One region of the Rhizobium sp. SEMIA 4085 genome, then DNA from elsewhere that is predicted to be linked to it. Evidence: riboswitches for the same ligand, from Rfam matches in the RefSeq annotation. Region 1 holds a riboswitch; the other holds the start of a gene.
The links. A riboswitch is a leader RNA that binds a small molecule or an ion and turns the genes downstream of it on or off. The one in region 1 is predicted to bind thiamine pyrophosphate.
Positions count from the first base shown of each region.

Region 1 (6,454 bases):
GCCGCCGCTTCGGTACGCTTGCGTGCCGGGCAAGAATCATGGCTATCGAAAGGATGATCGAGAGCAGGGCGGCCGAAAGCGAGATCGCCCAGCTCATCCCGGCTGACTGCCAGAAGATCGGCTCCTGCAGCAGCTTTATGAGATCGGCGTGCAACCCGGCGGCGATGATCGACACAAGGGGAAGACCGAGGAAGAGAACGGCGATCAGCAAAAGCAGGCTGTCGGCCAATCTGGCACATGGCCCTTTGCCATCAAGCCGCTTGATGTCTTGGCCTTCGGTCAGGCCCTCATCTCCGGCAGGCGGAAAAAGTGCCATCGCGCCGAGGATCATCGCCGTCAGCGCGATCTGCAGGAGCGACAACGCGATTGCGCGGCCGGGGTCGAAATCGAAACGGAGCGACTGGTAGATCGCGACCTCGATCGTGGTTGCTGCCGGGCCGCCACCGAGGGTTAGCACCAACGTGAAGCTGGTGGCGCAGAGCATGAAGACCAATCCGGCTATCCCGGGAATAAGCGGGCGGATCGCCGGCCATTCAATGAAGCGGAAGACCGAGCGGGGCCGCATGCCGAGGGTGCTCGCCATCAGCCAGTATTCGGCGGGCACGCGTTCGAGACCTGCAAGCATCAGGCGGCAGGCAAGCGGTAGGTTGAAGAAGACATGGGCGAGAAGGATGCCGGTTAACCCATAGATGCTCACCGGTTCGTCAAGCCCGATGTTCATCATAAGCCAGTTCAACAGCCCATGCCTGCCCCATATCCCGATCATGCCGAGTGCGCCGATCAGAACCGGCAGCCCCATAGGAACCGCCATCAGGCGGATGATCCAGATGCGTCCTGGAAAATGCGGCTGGCGTGCGAGCGCGCGTGCGACCGGAATCGCGAAGGCGATGGAAAGCGCGGTCGAAAGGAGCGCCTGCAGCAGCGTGAAGCGCAGCACACGCAGAATATATGGATCGAAAAGAATGCCGACGATGGCCGCGCCGCCTCCGGCAAAAAGCAACGAGAACGCCGCAAGGCCGACAAACAACGTGACGGCGGCGAGGCTGATCGCCCCGCCAGTCAATGCACGCTGCCGTTCGGCTGCGGTCTGCAGCATCAGTTCATGCTCATCGCCGCAAGCCACTCGTCGATCCAGGCCTTGCGGCTCCTGGCGACCTCGTCGGAGCTCATCAAGAAGGTCTTGGCAGGATTGACGAGCTTGCTAAAGGCATCCGGCAGCGGCTTGGAGGTCGCGGAAACGGGCATCATCCAGTTGTTCGTCGGGATGGTATCCTGGAAGCCGGGCGTCATCATGAACTCCAGGAAGTCGCGGGCAAGATCCTTGTCCGGAGCATTCTTCAAAAGGCCCGCGACTTCGATTTGGATATAGTGGCCTTCCGAGAAGGCTGCGGCCTGGTAGCGATCGGTATTCTCAGTCACCATGTGATAGGCGGGGGATGTGGTATAAGACAGCACCATCGGCGCCTCGCCCTTGGTGAACAGGCCATAGGCCTCGGACCAGCCGGGCGTGACCGTCAGGATGCGGTTCTTGAGCTTGCCCCAGGCTTCCGGCGCCTTGTCGCCGTAAATGGATTTGACCCAGAGCAGCAGGCCGAGGCCCGGCGTCGAGGTTCGCGGATCTTCGATGACGAGCTTCTGCGAAGGATCACCTTCGACCAGATCCTTCATGCTCTGAGGCGGGTCCTTGATCGTTTGTGTATCGTAGATGATCGCGAAGTGACCGTAGTCGTAGGGAACGAAGACATCGTCCACGAAGCCGCCCGGCACCTTCAGCGCGCCGACATCGACACCACTTGCGTCGAACAGGCCGGTCTCCTTGGCTTCGGTGACGAGGTTCGTGTCGATGCCGAGGACGATGTCGGCCTTGGTCGAAGCTCCCTCGAGCTTCAAACGCGAAAGCAGGGCGACGCCATCGGCGACGCTGACGAAATTGACCGTGCAGCCGCATGTCTTCTCGAAAGCGTCCTTGACCTTCGGCCCGGGTCCCCATTCGGACGTGAAACTTTCGTAAGTGTATATGGTGAGCGTCTTTTCAGCGCCGTACGCGGCAGACAAGCCGAGCGTCGCGGCGAAAAATGCTGCGGTCAGCGAAGAGATGATCGATGTGCGGCCGGACATGGCGCGCCTCCTCCTTGAGTTTCTTTTGATTGGGAAAAGGGCGTTGCCGAATGTCACGCGTCTAATCCCTCCGCCGGTGTTAACCGGATCAGGTTCCGCGGGTTGGCTCGATGCCTCTCAGCCGGCATCCTTGCGGACATCCAGGCACCCCGTTAGAGCATCGGCAGATGTATCGCCATGAAGGCTTTATGACAAGGGCGAAGCGCGCTGACTGTAGCCCCTTTCCCTTGGCCCCTGCTTTGCGCTATGGGCAATGCCATGAGCCAATCCACTTTCACGATCCTGCTCGGCGGCGAACTCGTCCTGACCGAGCGCCTGCGTTCTGCCGTTTCAGGCAGCCGCTTCATCGCCGCCGACGGCGGTATGCGGCATGCAGCAGCGCTTGGCGTGGTGCCGGAGCTCTGGGTCGGGGATTTCGATTCCACGCCGCCGGATCTGGAGGGCGCATTTCCGCATGTCCCGAAACAGCCCTACCCTGCCGCCAAGGCCGCAACGGATGGTGAAATCGCTGTGTCGGATGCGATTGCGCGCGGCGCACGGCGACTTGTCCTTGCCGGTGCGCTCGGTGGCGAGCGCTCGGACCACGCGCTGCAGCTCCTGCTTTACGCCGTCAGCCTTGCCGAACAGGGCTTCGACATTCTGTTGACCTCCGGAACGGAGGAGGCCGTGCCGCTTCTCGCTGGCAAAATTGAGCTCGATTTGCCGAGGAACAGCCTCTTTTCGGTGTCCGGATTCAGCGAACTGCATGGTCTTTATATCGAGAATGCCCGGTATCCGCTCATCGATTTTCATTTGCCCTTCGGCTCCTCGCGTACCATTTCCAACATCGCGGAAGGCAAGGTTCGTTTTACGCTCGGCAGCGGCCGGGCGATCGTCCTTGCCCGCCCCCATGATTTTTCCGGAGTCTGATTTTTGGCCCCTCCCATCCTGAAACTCGACGATATCTTCCTAAGCTTCGGCGGAACGCCTCTCTTGGCCGGCGCGGCCTTGCAGGTCGAGCCGGGCGATAAGATCTGTCTGGTCGGCCGTAACGGGTCGGGCAAATCGACCCTTCTGAAGATTGCGGCCGGAATCGTTGAATCGCAATCGGGCGAGGTTTTCCGCCATCCATCCTCGACGGTGCGCTATTTGGAGCAGGCACCGGATTTCGCCGGTTTCAAGACGGTGCAGGCTTATGCGGAAGCCGGTCTTGGGCCGGGCGATGACCCTTATCGCGTGACCTACCTCCTCTCGCATCTTGGCCTCACTGGCGAAGAGGACCCGACAAACCTCTCCGGCGGCGAAGCGCGACGCGTAGCGCTTGCCCGCGTGCTGGCGCCTGAACCGGATATTCTCCTGCTTGATGAGCCGACGAACCATCTCGACCTTCCGACCATTGAATGGCTTGAAGGCGAACTCCAGAAAAGCCGCAGCGCGCTGGTCATGATCTCCCACGACCGCCGTTTCCTCGAAAAGGTCTCCACGGCGACCGTCTGGCTCGACAGGGGAATGTCGCGGCGGCTCGATCGTGGCTTTGCCAATTTCGAAGCCTGGCGCGATCAGGTGCTTGAGGCGGAAGAACTGGAGCAGCACAAGCTCGGCAAGGCGATTGAACGCGAGGAGCACTGGCTGCGCTATGGCGTAACCGCTCGGCGCAAGCGCAACATGCGCCGCCTCGGCGAGTTGCAGACCATGCGCTCGCAGCATCGTGGCCACAAGGGGCCGCAGGGGACCGTGCAGGCTGCGCTGTCCGATGCGCAGGAATCCGGCAAGCTGGTGATCGAAGCGGAAAAGATCGCCAAGACTTTCGATGACCGTCAAATTGTTGCGCCGTTCTCCATCCGCGTCCATCGCGGCGATTGCATCGGTCTGGTCGGACCAAACGGCGCGGGCAAGACGACGATTCTGAAGATGCTGACGGGACAGCTTTCGCCGGACAGCGGCACGGTGAAGCTCGGGACCAATCTCGAGATTGCAACGCTCGACCAGAAGCGCGAAGATCTCAATCTGGAGGATACGCTCGCGCACTACCTGACCGACGGGCGCGGCGAGAACCTGCTGGTGAACGGGGAGCAACGCCACGTCACCGGCTACATGAAGGAGTTCCTCTTCCAGCCGGAGCAGGCGCGCACGCCGATCAGGAACCTGTCAGGCGGCGAGCGCGCGCGGCTGATGCTGGCGCGCATCCTTGCGCGCCCGACCAACCTTCTGATCCTCGATGAACCCACCAACGACCTCGATCTCGAGACGCTGGACCTGCTGCAGGAAATCGTCGCCGGCTTCCCGGGCACGGTCATCCTCGTGAGCCACGACCGAGACTTCCTCGACCGCACGGTGACCTCGACAATTGCGCCCGCCGTCCCCGACGCGCCTGATGGGCGCTGGATCGAATATGCCGGCGGTTATTCCGATATGCTTGCCCAGCGCAAGGGCGCAATGGAGGAGCGGAAGAAGATCGAAAAGACCGCGGAGAAGCCGAAAGCTGAGTCGGCTGCTTCTGTGGCAGATGCCTCGAAGAGCAAAGGCAAGCTCTCCTACAAGCAGAAATTCGCGCTCGAAACCCTGCCCAAGGAAATGGCCAAGGCAGAAGCTGAAATCGCCAGGCGCGAAGAGAAGATGGCCGATCCCGATCTCTTCAGCAAAGATACTGCCACCTTCAACCGGCTTGCGGCGGAGATGGAAAAGCTGCGCGATAGCCTGACGAAGATGGAAGAAGAATGGTTGGAGCTTGAAATGCTGCGCGAAGAGCTGGAGGGCTAGGTTCCGTCCTGAAGAGGAAAGGCTTCCGCCTTTTGTCAGATCGCGCAGCTCTTGCATTGGTACGAACGGATGGTACTGCGACGTTCAGATGACCGGTGCAGGTGCGTGTGCCGTGCCAGTTCCTGCTGCCGGGGAGGCCGACTGCTCGATCTGCGCCGCCAGTGGATGCAAATGCAACTCGCGCGGATTGAAGGTTTCGAGGTAGGCCTCGGAACGTCCGATATAAATCATGGTGGAATCGGATAGCGTCGCCAGCAGCGCCATCAGGGTTGATTGCGATTCCGGCTCAAGACCTTCCAGCACTTCGTCGAAGATGATCCAGCGCGGCCGGGCCAGCAGCAAGCGGGCAAAACCGATCCCCTTCTGCTCGTCGGAATCGAGCATCTTATCCCAGCGGGCCCGCGTATCGAGACGCGCAATGAGGTGGCTAAGGCCGGCTTTCTGAAGCGCTGCTTCGACGTCCTCGCTCTTGTAGGTGTCCACCGGTTCCGGGAAAGACAGCGCTTCGCGCAACGTGCCACCGGGCACATAGGCCACTTCTGGAACGAAAACCGTGCCGTCGGCGGGCGGCAGCCCTATCTTGCCGCTGCCGCAGGGCCAGAGGCCTGCAAGCGCCTGGAACAGGAGCTTGCGGTTCACATTATGGTCGCCGTTGATCATGACCTTCTCGCCGGCTCTGATCGTGACATCCGTCTCGGCGACGGCAAAGCCGCCGCACAGATCGATCTCTTCGCCGAGCTTGGCGGCGATCATGAGATTCTTGAGGGTGAGCGTATCAGCGTTATCCTCGTAGGTGATCGCATTCTTTGGATTGATGGGTTCGTCCATGCCGTGCAAGGCATGGCGGAAATCGGTCACGCGCATCAGCGTGGCGCGCCACTCGGCGATCGCGGTGAAATTGGCAACATACCAGCGCAGGGCGGTATTCACCTGGTTGAAGGCGCCGACGGACATCATCAGTTCGCCGAAGGTCAGGCTGCCTGAAAAATAGGCGGGAGCCGCGACGATGATCGGGACGACGATGACCAGCCAGCCGTAACCGGCCGAAACCCAGGTGAGGTTAGTGCTGGCCATGGTCAGCCGCTTCAGGATGGCAAGTACCGAAGTGATATCCTCATTGATCCGCCGGCGTTCGTTTTCCTCGCCGCGGGCCACGGTAATCGCCGGCATATTCTCGTTGGCATGCATCAGCGAAAAGCGAAGCTCCGCTTCCTTGGAGAAGCGGTCGGCATTCAAGATCACCAACTTGCGGCCGACGATCTGGCTGAGGATCGAGGCGGATGCCGCATAGAAGATCGCGGCCCAGACCATATAGCCCGGAATGGCAAAGGCGTAGGTGCGAAAATGGAAGACGAAGCCGCTCGAAAGCTCCCAGAGAACGCCGATGAAACTGACGAGCAGGATTGTCGACTGGATGAGGCCGAGCGTGAGGCCGGTTGTGCTTTCTGCAAGGTTGCGGGCGTCTTCATGCAGCCGCTGATCCGGATTGACCCCGATCAGGCCGGTTGAGGCGAGACGCAGCGCACGCTTGCGCTTCAGCCAGTGATCCACGAGATCGCGGGTCAGACCTTCGCGCATATAAAGCGCGGTCATCTGG
Region 1 is NZ_JABEPH010000091.1:11,281-17,734, reverse strand. Features, by position in the region: partial or broken gene C9413_RS11940 (ABC transporter permease subunit) at 1-1,096, opposite strand, end outside; gene thiB (thiamine ABC transporter substrate binding subunit) at 1,096-2,118, opposite strand; TPP riboswitch at 2,167-2,280, opposite strand; gene C9413_RS11930 (thiamine diphosphokinase) at 2,377-3,027, shown strand; gene C9413_RS11925 (ABC-F family ATP-binding cassette domain-containing protein) at 3,031-4,857, shown strand; gene C9413_RS11920 (ABC transporter ATP-binding protein/permease) at 4,942-6,454, opposite strand, start outside.

Region 2 (8,295 bases), on a different contig from region 1:
GCGTCCTCAAACAACAATCTGAGACCGGTGCGCTTCAGGATGTGACAGCCGCGCTCAATGCGGATGGCGGCAAGCTGCGCAATGCCTATAGCGCCGCCTCTGTCAGTGGTCTGACCTTTGACGGCAAGGTCTGGGCAATGCCATACAAGGTCGGACTCGTCAGCTTCTTCTACAATAAGGAGCTCTTTGCAAAGGCTGGCGTGAAGGCCGAGGATATCAAGACCTGGGCCAGCTTTCTCGAAGCCGTGAAAAAGCTCAAGGACGCCGGCATCGTGCCGATCGCAGGTGGCGGCGGCGAAAAATGGCCGATCCACTTCTATTGGAGCTATCTCGTCATGCGCGAAGGCGGAGAAAAGGTCTTCGATGCTGCCAAGAAAGGCGAGGGCGAAGGCTTCTTGGATCCGGCGATCATCAAAGCCGGTGAGGATCTTGCCGAACTCGGGCAGCTTGAACCCTTCCAGCCTGGCTATCTGGGTGCGACCTGGCCGCAAACGCTGGGCGTCTTCGGCGATGGTAAGGCCGCTATGATCCTCGGTTTTGAGAATACCGAAGCCAATCAGCGCAAGAATGCCGGTGACGGAAAGGGACTTTCGCCGGAAAACATCGGCCGCTTTAACTTCCCGGCCGTAGAAGGCGGCGCCGGTAAGGTAACCGATACTCTGGGTGGTTTGAACGGCTGGGCGGTAACCAAGAAGGCTTCCAAGGAAGCAATCGATTTTCTCGCCTTCCTGACGAATGCAGAAAACGAAAGATCCATGGCCAAAGCCGCGATGCTTCTGCCGGTGGCCGTCGGCGCCGATGATGGTGTGACGAATTCGCTTCTGGCTCAATCCGCCAAGCAACTCGCCGCCTCGACCTGGCACCAGAACTATTTCGATCAGGATCTCGGCGCTGCCGTTGGCCGTGTCGTCAATGACGTCTCCGTTGAAATCGTCTCCGGCCAGATGAGTTCGCAGGATGGCGCCCAGCAGATCCAGGACGCCTTCGAACTGGAGCAATAACCCCTCCGCTTCCTTTGTCCCGGCGCCTTCTCAACAGGTGCCGGGATCGAACCAGGCGCATGCGAAGGCAAGACAAATGGCGAATATTTCCATTTCATCGGCGATCGGTGCGGCAAGACCGGTCAGGAGCGCGACCAGAAACCGCAGTTCGGCCGCGCATGACCGCTGGGCCGTACTTCTGCTCTTTCTGCCGCCGGCTCTGCTGCTTTTTACGCTCTTCGTCATCATGCCGATGGGCGAGGCGGCCTGGTACAGCCTCTATAAGTGGAACGGCTACGGCATGCCGACGGAGTTCATCGCGCTCCGCAACTTCCAAGTCCTCTTGCGCAACGCCGCCTTCACACAGGCGCTTGTCAATAATGGGCTCATTATTCTGATATCCATCGCCATCCAGGTTCCGCTGGCGATCTGGCTGTCGACGATGCTGGCCCACCGTATCCCCGGCGTCGTCGCCTTCCGCTTGATCTTCTTTCTCCCCTACGTTCTTGCCGATGTCGCAGCTGGCCTGATCTGGCGCTTCGTCTATGACGGCGACTACGGGCTCTTTGCCGCAATCTCGAACTTCTTCGGTTTCGCGACCCCCTATGTGCTCGCCGACAAGGATCTCGCCATCTACGCAGTGCTTGCCGTTATCGTCTGGAAGTATTTCGGCTTTCACATGATGCTCTTCATCGCCGGCCTGCAATCGGTCGACAAAAATGTGCTCGAAGCAGCTGAGATCGACGGGGCGACAGGCTGGCAGAAGTTCCGCTATGTGACACTGCCACTGCTTGGATCCACGCTGCGCCTTTCCATCTTCTTTGCGGTCATCGGTTCGCTGCAGCTCTTCGACATGATCATGCCGCTGACAGGCGGCGGGCCATCGAATTCGACGCAGACGATGGTGACTTTCCTTTACACCTACGGGGTCATGCGCATGCAGGTTGGTCTCGGCAGCGCCGTCGGTGTCGTCCTCTTCATCATCTGCATGTCACTCGCCTTCGGCTACAAGAGGATTTTCATGCGCAATGATTGATACGAGCTCCACCATTCGCATGCCGCTGCAGACGCGCGTTTATCTCTACGTGTCGCTGACGTTGATTGCGGCGCTGGTTCTCATACCGTTGCTGACGACGGCGCTCGGCGGTTTCAAGACGCTGGGCGACCTGCGCACCAATCCCTTTGGGCTCCCTACAGAGTGGCAATGGTCGAACTATACCGATATCCTCTTCGCGGAGCGATACTGGCTGCAGATCTTCAATTCGTTGGTAATTGCAGCGCTCACGGTCTCTCTCACGCTGATCGTCTCGTCGATGGCCGCCTTCACCTTTGCGCATGTCCGTTTCTTCGGCTCGTCGTTCCTGCTGAACTATTTCCTGCTCGGCCTGATGTTTCCGGCAGCAACGGCGATCCTGCCGCTCTTCATCCGCATCCGCGATCTGGGTCTTCTCGATACCTATTGGGGCGTGGTGCTGCCGCAGGTCGCATTCGGCCTCGGCATGAGCATTCTGCTTTTCAGGAATTATTTCAAAAACCTCCCGGAAGAATTGTTCCAGGCGGCCTTTGTCGACGGTTGCGGCTATCTGCGCTTCTTCTGGTACATCTCGCTACCGCTTGCGCGGCCGATCATTGCAACCATCAGCATCATCTCCTTCGTTGGCAGCTGGAACAGTTATATCCTGCCGCTGATCATGCTGAATTCGGAATCGAAATATCCGTGGCCGCTCGGCATCATGGTCTATCGCGGCGAGTATGGCACCGAATGGCAGCTGGTGCTCGCCTTCATCACGCTTACCATCCTGCCGACGGTGATCGTGTTCTTCGTGGCCCAAAAGCATATCATCGCCGGTCTGACCGCTGGCGCCGTGAAGACCTAAGCAGACCCGTGCATCATGGCCAGAGCTGATGAAAATGCTGAACCGGACCATGGCCCGAACCGACGCTGAGCGTGCCGGCTTTGGCAACGGCGGCAGCCAGGTAATCTTTGGCTGTCGCGACCGCGGCCTCGAGCGATCCGCCCTTTGCGAGCTCTGCTGCAAGCGCGCTCGAAAGCGTGCAGCCGGTGCCGTGCGTGTTCTTGGTCGGAACGCGTGGCGCTTCAAACCAGGTAATCCCGCTTTCGCTTACCAGGACGTCAGGGCTTTGCATCCCGCCAAGATGGCCACCCTTTACGAGAACGGCAGAGGGACCGAGCCCACGCAGCTTTTCCGCTTGCCGCTCCATTGCATCTCGGGTCCCTGCAACCGGCTCTCCGAGCAGAGCGGCGGCTTCTGGCAGATTGGGGGTAAGAAGAGTTGCGAGCGGCAAAAGCCGGGTCTTGAGAAAATCGATGGCTTCAACATCTAGGAGGGCAGCACCTCCTTTGGCAATCATCACCGGATCGAGCACGATCGGTATGCCGCAGTGCGGCAAGAGCGCATTGGCGACAGCTTCGGCAATCGGTGCATTGGCGATCATGCCGATCTTCACCGCATCGACGCGGATATCGGCGAAGATCATGCCGATCTGCTCGGCGACGAAGTCAGCGGGAACTGCATGCACGCTGGAAACGCCCTGGGTATTCTGAGCCGTCAAGGCGGTCAAAACGGCCATGCCATAGGTGGCGCGCGCCGAACAGGTTTTCAAATCGGCCTGGACGCCCGCGCCGCCCGAAGGGTCGGAGCCGGCAATGGAAAGAACGTTACATATCATGCGCGTGCCTTTCGGATTGCGTCAGTCATGGTCGCGAGCTGCACAAGCGCGTCAACGAAACGCCTGAAATGGATCCAGACCCGATATTCATCGCGACGTAGTCGGTGATGATTGCACGAGCAGCGGCGTCGCGCCCCTGGCAGCGAGTGTCCGGGTGAACTTCGTATCGGCATCTGCCCCTTTCCGGCGGGGCAAATGCGCGGGGAGCCGGACTGAACAAGGCTCCGAGCGACTCCCTCCGCCAGCATTATCCGGTTCAGGTTCGAAGGGTACTTCTCAGCCCGTCTTGCAACGAACGCCCCTGTCTCTCATCGCGGTCTTCATTGCAGACAAATCTCTGTCTGTCACCCCTAAAAAAAGCATGGCTGTATTGCCTGACGTCAGATCCCGCTACCAACATCTGCGCTTTGAGAGCCTTATGAGCGAAGGCGGGAATAACGACGTTTTCATGCCGCTCTTGTATTTCGGCAAGCGGCGGAGTTGAAAGCTTCGATGACGGGATGACGAGAACGAACCCCTCAATGCTGCGATACTTGTTGGGACGCTCCGGCGCGTTCGGCCGGAATGCACACCCACTCGGGGCGACTGCGATCATGAATTGCGTAATCGTTTTCGCTAAATATCCTGGCTACATCGTCAAAATTCTCGGTAACTTCCACCACTATAAGTGGCCTTATATTCGCCAGACAGTGCGAACTGCCGAGAAGCACACGGTGTTCGGCACCCTCCACATCTATCTTCAGCAGCGCCGGACGAAGGCCCGTCTCTTCCAAGAACGTGTCAAGCTGCATCATCTCGACCGTGACGGATTCCATCAGCGCATCGCTGAACGCATTTTCTCGGTTTTGTTCAAAATTTTTATAGTTTTTGTCCAATGAATTGTTCTGGCCCGATAGGCCTTCTATCCAGAATTCCACGGGGCCATCGAGATCTCCACACGCGGCCTCAACGATTTTAATGTTCGCAAAGCGCTCTGTATTGGTTCGAAGATATGGCAAATTGTTGGGCCCAGGTTCGAAAACGATAACAGTACCGTCATTGCCAACAATCTTTGCTAAATGAACCGAAAGATAGCCGATATGGCCGCCCAGCTCGACAACGATATCTCCGGGCTTTGCAAGCTCGGCGAGCGTCTTCATGATATGCTTCTCGCGGTGCTTCCCTTTGAACCAATATCCCCGATGTCTATACAGGTTTAATCTTATGGGCGCATCGCGCCACCAATGATGGCGCACGGTAATATCGCGCGTTCCCCAAGTGCGAAGGAAATGTAGTGCAACTCGCCGCAGAGGACGGTATCTCGCCAGACTTCGCAGCGGCATCGTACGGTCTCCGATCGAAGATGATTGAAGGACAAGCTCTCCAAGCTTGGAAGTTACTTCACTTTTTTGCGTTTTAGAATACCTTAAACAGACGGAGGCGTTGGCGATGAGCTTAAATGACGTTACATCGGCTGATAAAATCGATGAACGTGCAAAGGGGCATGGACAACCTTCGGTCGCGACAATTTCGCAATCTTTGGAATTATATGCATTCTTTGCTGCTATATTTCTATGCTCGATGAATTATTTTAGAAGTGACTACATTTATTTCACGCTTGCAGATCTGTCTTTTTTTCTTTGCTTTTCCCTCGCTGTTGCGAATGCGAATATTGTCGTCGATGTAATTGGCAAGCTGAGCACGGCCGCCTGGTGTTTTGGGCTTGCCTTGCTGCTTTTGGGATTGACAGCAAGCAGCATCGTAAGCCCCGCGCCGGAACGGGGACTCGTGGTCGTCCTGCAGTATTTCTACGCGTACTTTATTGTGCTGCTTTTGTTTGGTGGAAGGAGCTATGACGAGCTCTTAGTGGCCGCAAAGATTTATGTCTTTTCGATATTTATAATTTGTATACACGGTATTTTTCTCATTCATGTTCTCGGAGAGACAAATACGCAGTTCGTCACCGGGAGCGGACGCTTTAACGGATTGATGGAAAGAGAAAATGCGTGCGCCGCCGTTATTGCGCTCGCAATTCAGGTCCTGCTTCTGCTCGTTTCCTTAAGAAAATTAAACAGGTTGCTCGCGCTTTGCGCGTTTATAGTCATGACCTACGGTCTTCTTCTGACTGGCTCTAATACCGGGCTTATTGGCTGCGGGATAGGCATTGCGATCTTTCTCTTGTTCAATCTTACGTGGAGAACGGTTGTGCCTGCCGCCGCTCTCTGCCTCTGCATTCCACTTGTCGCGATTACACCGTTGCGCGACTATCTGCCGGACGTTTTCCAAAAACGCGTGCTTACCGCTGTCGATACAGGAGACATCAGCCAGGCGGGAACGTTTGGTCGTCGCTTTGAGCTCATACAGGAGGCGGCCGGTCAAACGGGCTCCACGCTTTTGCTCGGGATTGGAGCGGATCAGTACCGAGTGAGCAGCGCCGTACAGAGGCCCGTACACAATATCTACCTGCTTCTTTGGACGGAGGGGGGCCTCATCGCGGCCCTTGGCTTTGCCGTCATGGTGATCAGCCTCTTGGGACCGGCGCTTGCGGCTAGTCGCATCAAGAACGGCCTTCCGTTCGCGATCTGCATCTTTGCGACAGTTGCGGCGTTTTTGGCTATGGGCAACGCAATGACTCATATGTATGGACGTTTTTGGCCGGTTCCGCTGCTTATTCCTGCCGTTCTAGCGCAGGCCTTTGTGAAACGATCGCAAGCGTAGTCCCTTGGGAGGGGTCGTGATTGTAAATTATGGCGCAGTGCGGAGCGTCGCGAGGCACGCGTCGAGATCAAGTAGACTGGTTATCACCGCATCGGGTCTCTGGTCAGGCTTGGTGGCGGATGCCATGTGGATGCGGCCGATCCGGGCAATCTGGATCGTCCTCCATCCCAGACGCCGCGGAGCGATAAAATCCTTGGCGGGATTGTCAGCTACGTAAACCAGCTCCGCGCACGGCACTCCTGACCATTCTTGGATAGCCTCGAACGCCCGCGGATGCGGTTTCCAAAACTTTGGGCCCCAGACATCTGTATAAATGATGTGGTCTAGAATCTCCTCAAGGCCCAGCGCCTTGACCTTTGCCATTTGTGTTGCTGCGTAGCCGTCGGTTATGAGGGCCAGGCGCGCCTTCCTCGCAGGATTGCAAAGATATTCCAAAGCATCGGGGGCCAACGCTATGCGTGGATGATGTTGCCGGTAAACTTCAATTAGCTTTGCAGTCAACGTCCGGTCCCCGGCCATGCCTGCAGCGGCGAGCGCTTCGTCGAACACGCGTGAGCGTCTGCCCGTAGCAAAGATTGCGTGGCAATGATCAGCGAAATTCGCAACGCCCATTTCTCGATCCAGCCACGCGGACGCGGCCTCGAAACCACTCTTGGCAAAGTCGCTTTCGAGATAGAGTGTGTCATCCAGATCGAAGACTAGAACACCACCTCGTGGTTCACACATCTTCACCATCCACGAAGATCGCTTCGTCGTAACGCAGCATCAACACGCCCGAATGCCAGTTGTCATGACAGCTTGCAGGTAAGCCCGAGACTTCCTCGAGCAGCCATTTTGCAAAATGCGCGCCCGCATGATCAGCCAGAGGATAGCCTCCTCCGAACCGTGCGTTGATCTCGATCACTTTGGGGCCGACAGCGCCGTCGTCCATAATCTGAAAGCAGAACGCACCCCTGAGGCCCGGCAGCGCAGCGACGATATCATGCGCGATGCGGGAATGTCGCGGCTGGCGCTCGGTGATGCCTTTTTCGACCTCGCCGGCTCTGACACGAACGCGACGATGTGTAATGGCTGTCTGTAGTCTGCCGCGCACGTCGACAAAGCCGTTGACCGTGTATTCCGCGCCGGTCAGATTTTCTTGCACAATCATCGGTTCGGTGACCTTGGCGGGCAGCTCATCTCTCGAACCGGCGACGCTGATCGCGCGGCTGGCGCTTCCAGACCGCGGCTTTACAAATACCGGCCAAGACCATTCGCTGGTCGCGGCGAACTGCTCAAGTGCGATGGTGCGCGGGACGGGGACTCCCGCCGCCTCAAGCACAGTCATCGTTTCAAGCTTGTCGCGAACGATGTCGACCACCGCCGGTTGGCTGACATGAACGCGACAGCCAAGTGCCGCAAAATCGTCCATCGCCCCTGCGAGAGCCGGGAGTTCGGGATCGATCGTTGGAACGATCAGATCGATTTTTTCACGCGATACAATTTCTTGCAGCGCTGAAACGAAGCCCGGATCGTCACAGGCTGGGACAGCATAGCTCGTATCGGCGCATCGGCAGGCCGGGCTCATTCTTGGATCGAGATCACATGCCACCACCGTCAGGGATATGCCGATCTCTTTCGCCGCCCTGCGAAAGCAGTCGATGAGAGCGACCCGTCGACCGGCGGATGAAACGAGGATCTTGATCGCTGCTGACGTCATCCCGTATCCCTTTAGGCGTCTGAAGCGGCGACGGCTTTTCCAGACTGAACTATGCTTATTGCGATCAAGCCTTGAGCGAGGACACGGACCGCAAATGGCTATGCGTCCGCAGCCGCGATGTTTGAGGACGCCAAGCGCTGACATCAACACAATTGCCGTCGCCACACATGACGAGAAAACCGGTGGCGCTGACCGTTTGAATTTGTCCCGGAAGGCCTATGTAGCGAT
Region 2 is NZ_JABEPH010000076.1:4,629-12,923, forward strand. Features, by position in the region: gene C9413_RS10525 (extracellular solute-binding protein) at 1-1,001, shown strand, start outside; gene C9413_RS10530 (sugar ABC transporter permease) at 1,078-2,016, shown strand; gene C9413_RS10535 (carbohydrate ABC transporter permease) at 2,009-2,857, shown strand; gene thiD (bifunctional hydroxymethylpyrimidine kinase/phosphomethylpyrimidine kinase) at 2,871-3,671, opposite strand; TPP riboswitch at 3,888-3,984, opposite strand; gene C9413_RS10545 (FkbM family methyltransferase) at 4,190-4,993, opposite strand; gene C9413_RS10550 (O-antigen ligase family protein) at 5,100-6,368, shown strand; gene C9413_RS10555 (HAD family hydrolase) at 6,396-7,094, opposite strand; gene C9413_RS33210 (ATP-grasp domain-containing protein) at 7,087-7,728, opposite strand; partial or broken gene C9413_RS34440 (hypothetical protein) at 7,759-8,211, opposite strand; gene C9413_RS10565 (methionyl-tRNA formyltransferase) at 8,132-8,295, opposite strand, start outside.
Region 2: it holds a riboswitch for thiamine pyrophosphate, as region 1 does, so the genes downstream of both, thiD (bifunctional hydroxymethylpyrimidine kinase/phosphomethylpyrimidine kinase) here and thiB (thiamine ABC transporter substrate binding subunit) in region 1, are expected to answer to the same signal.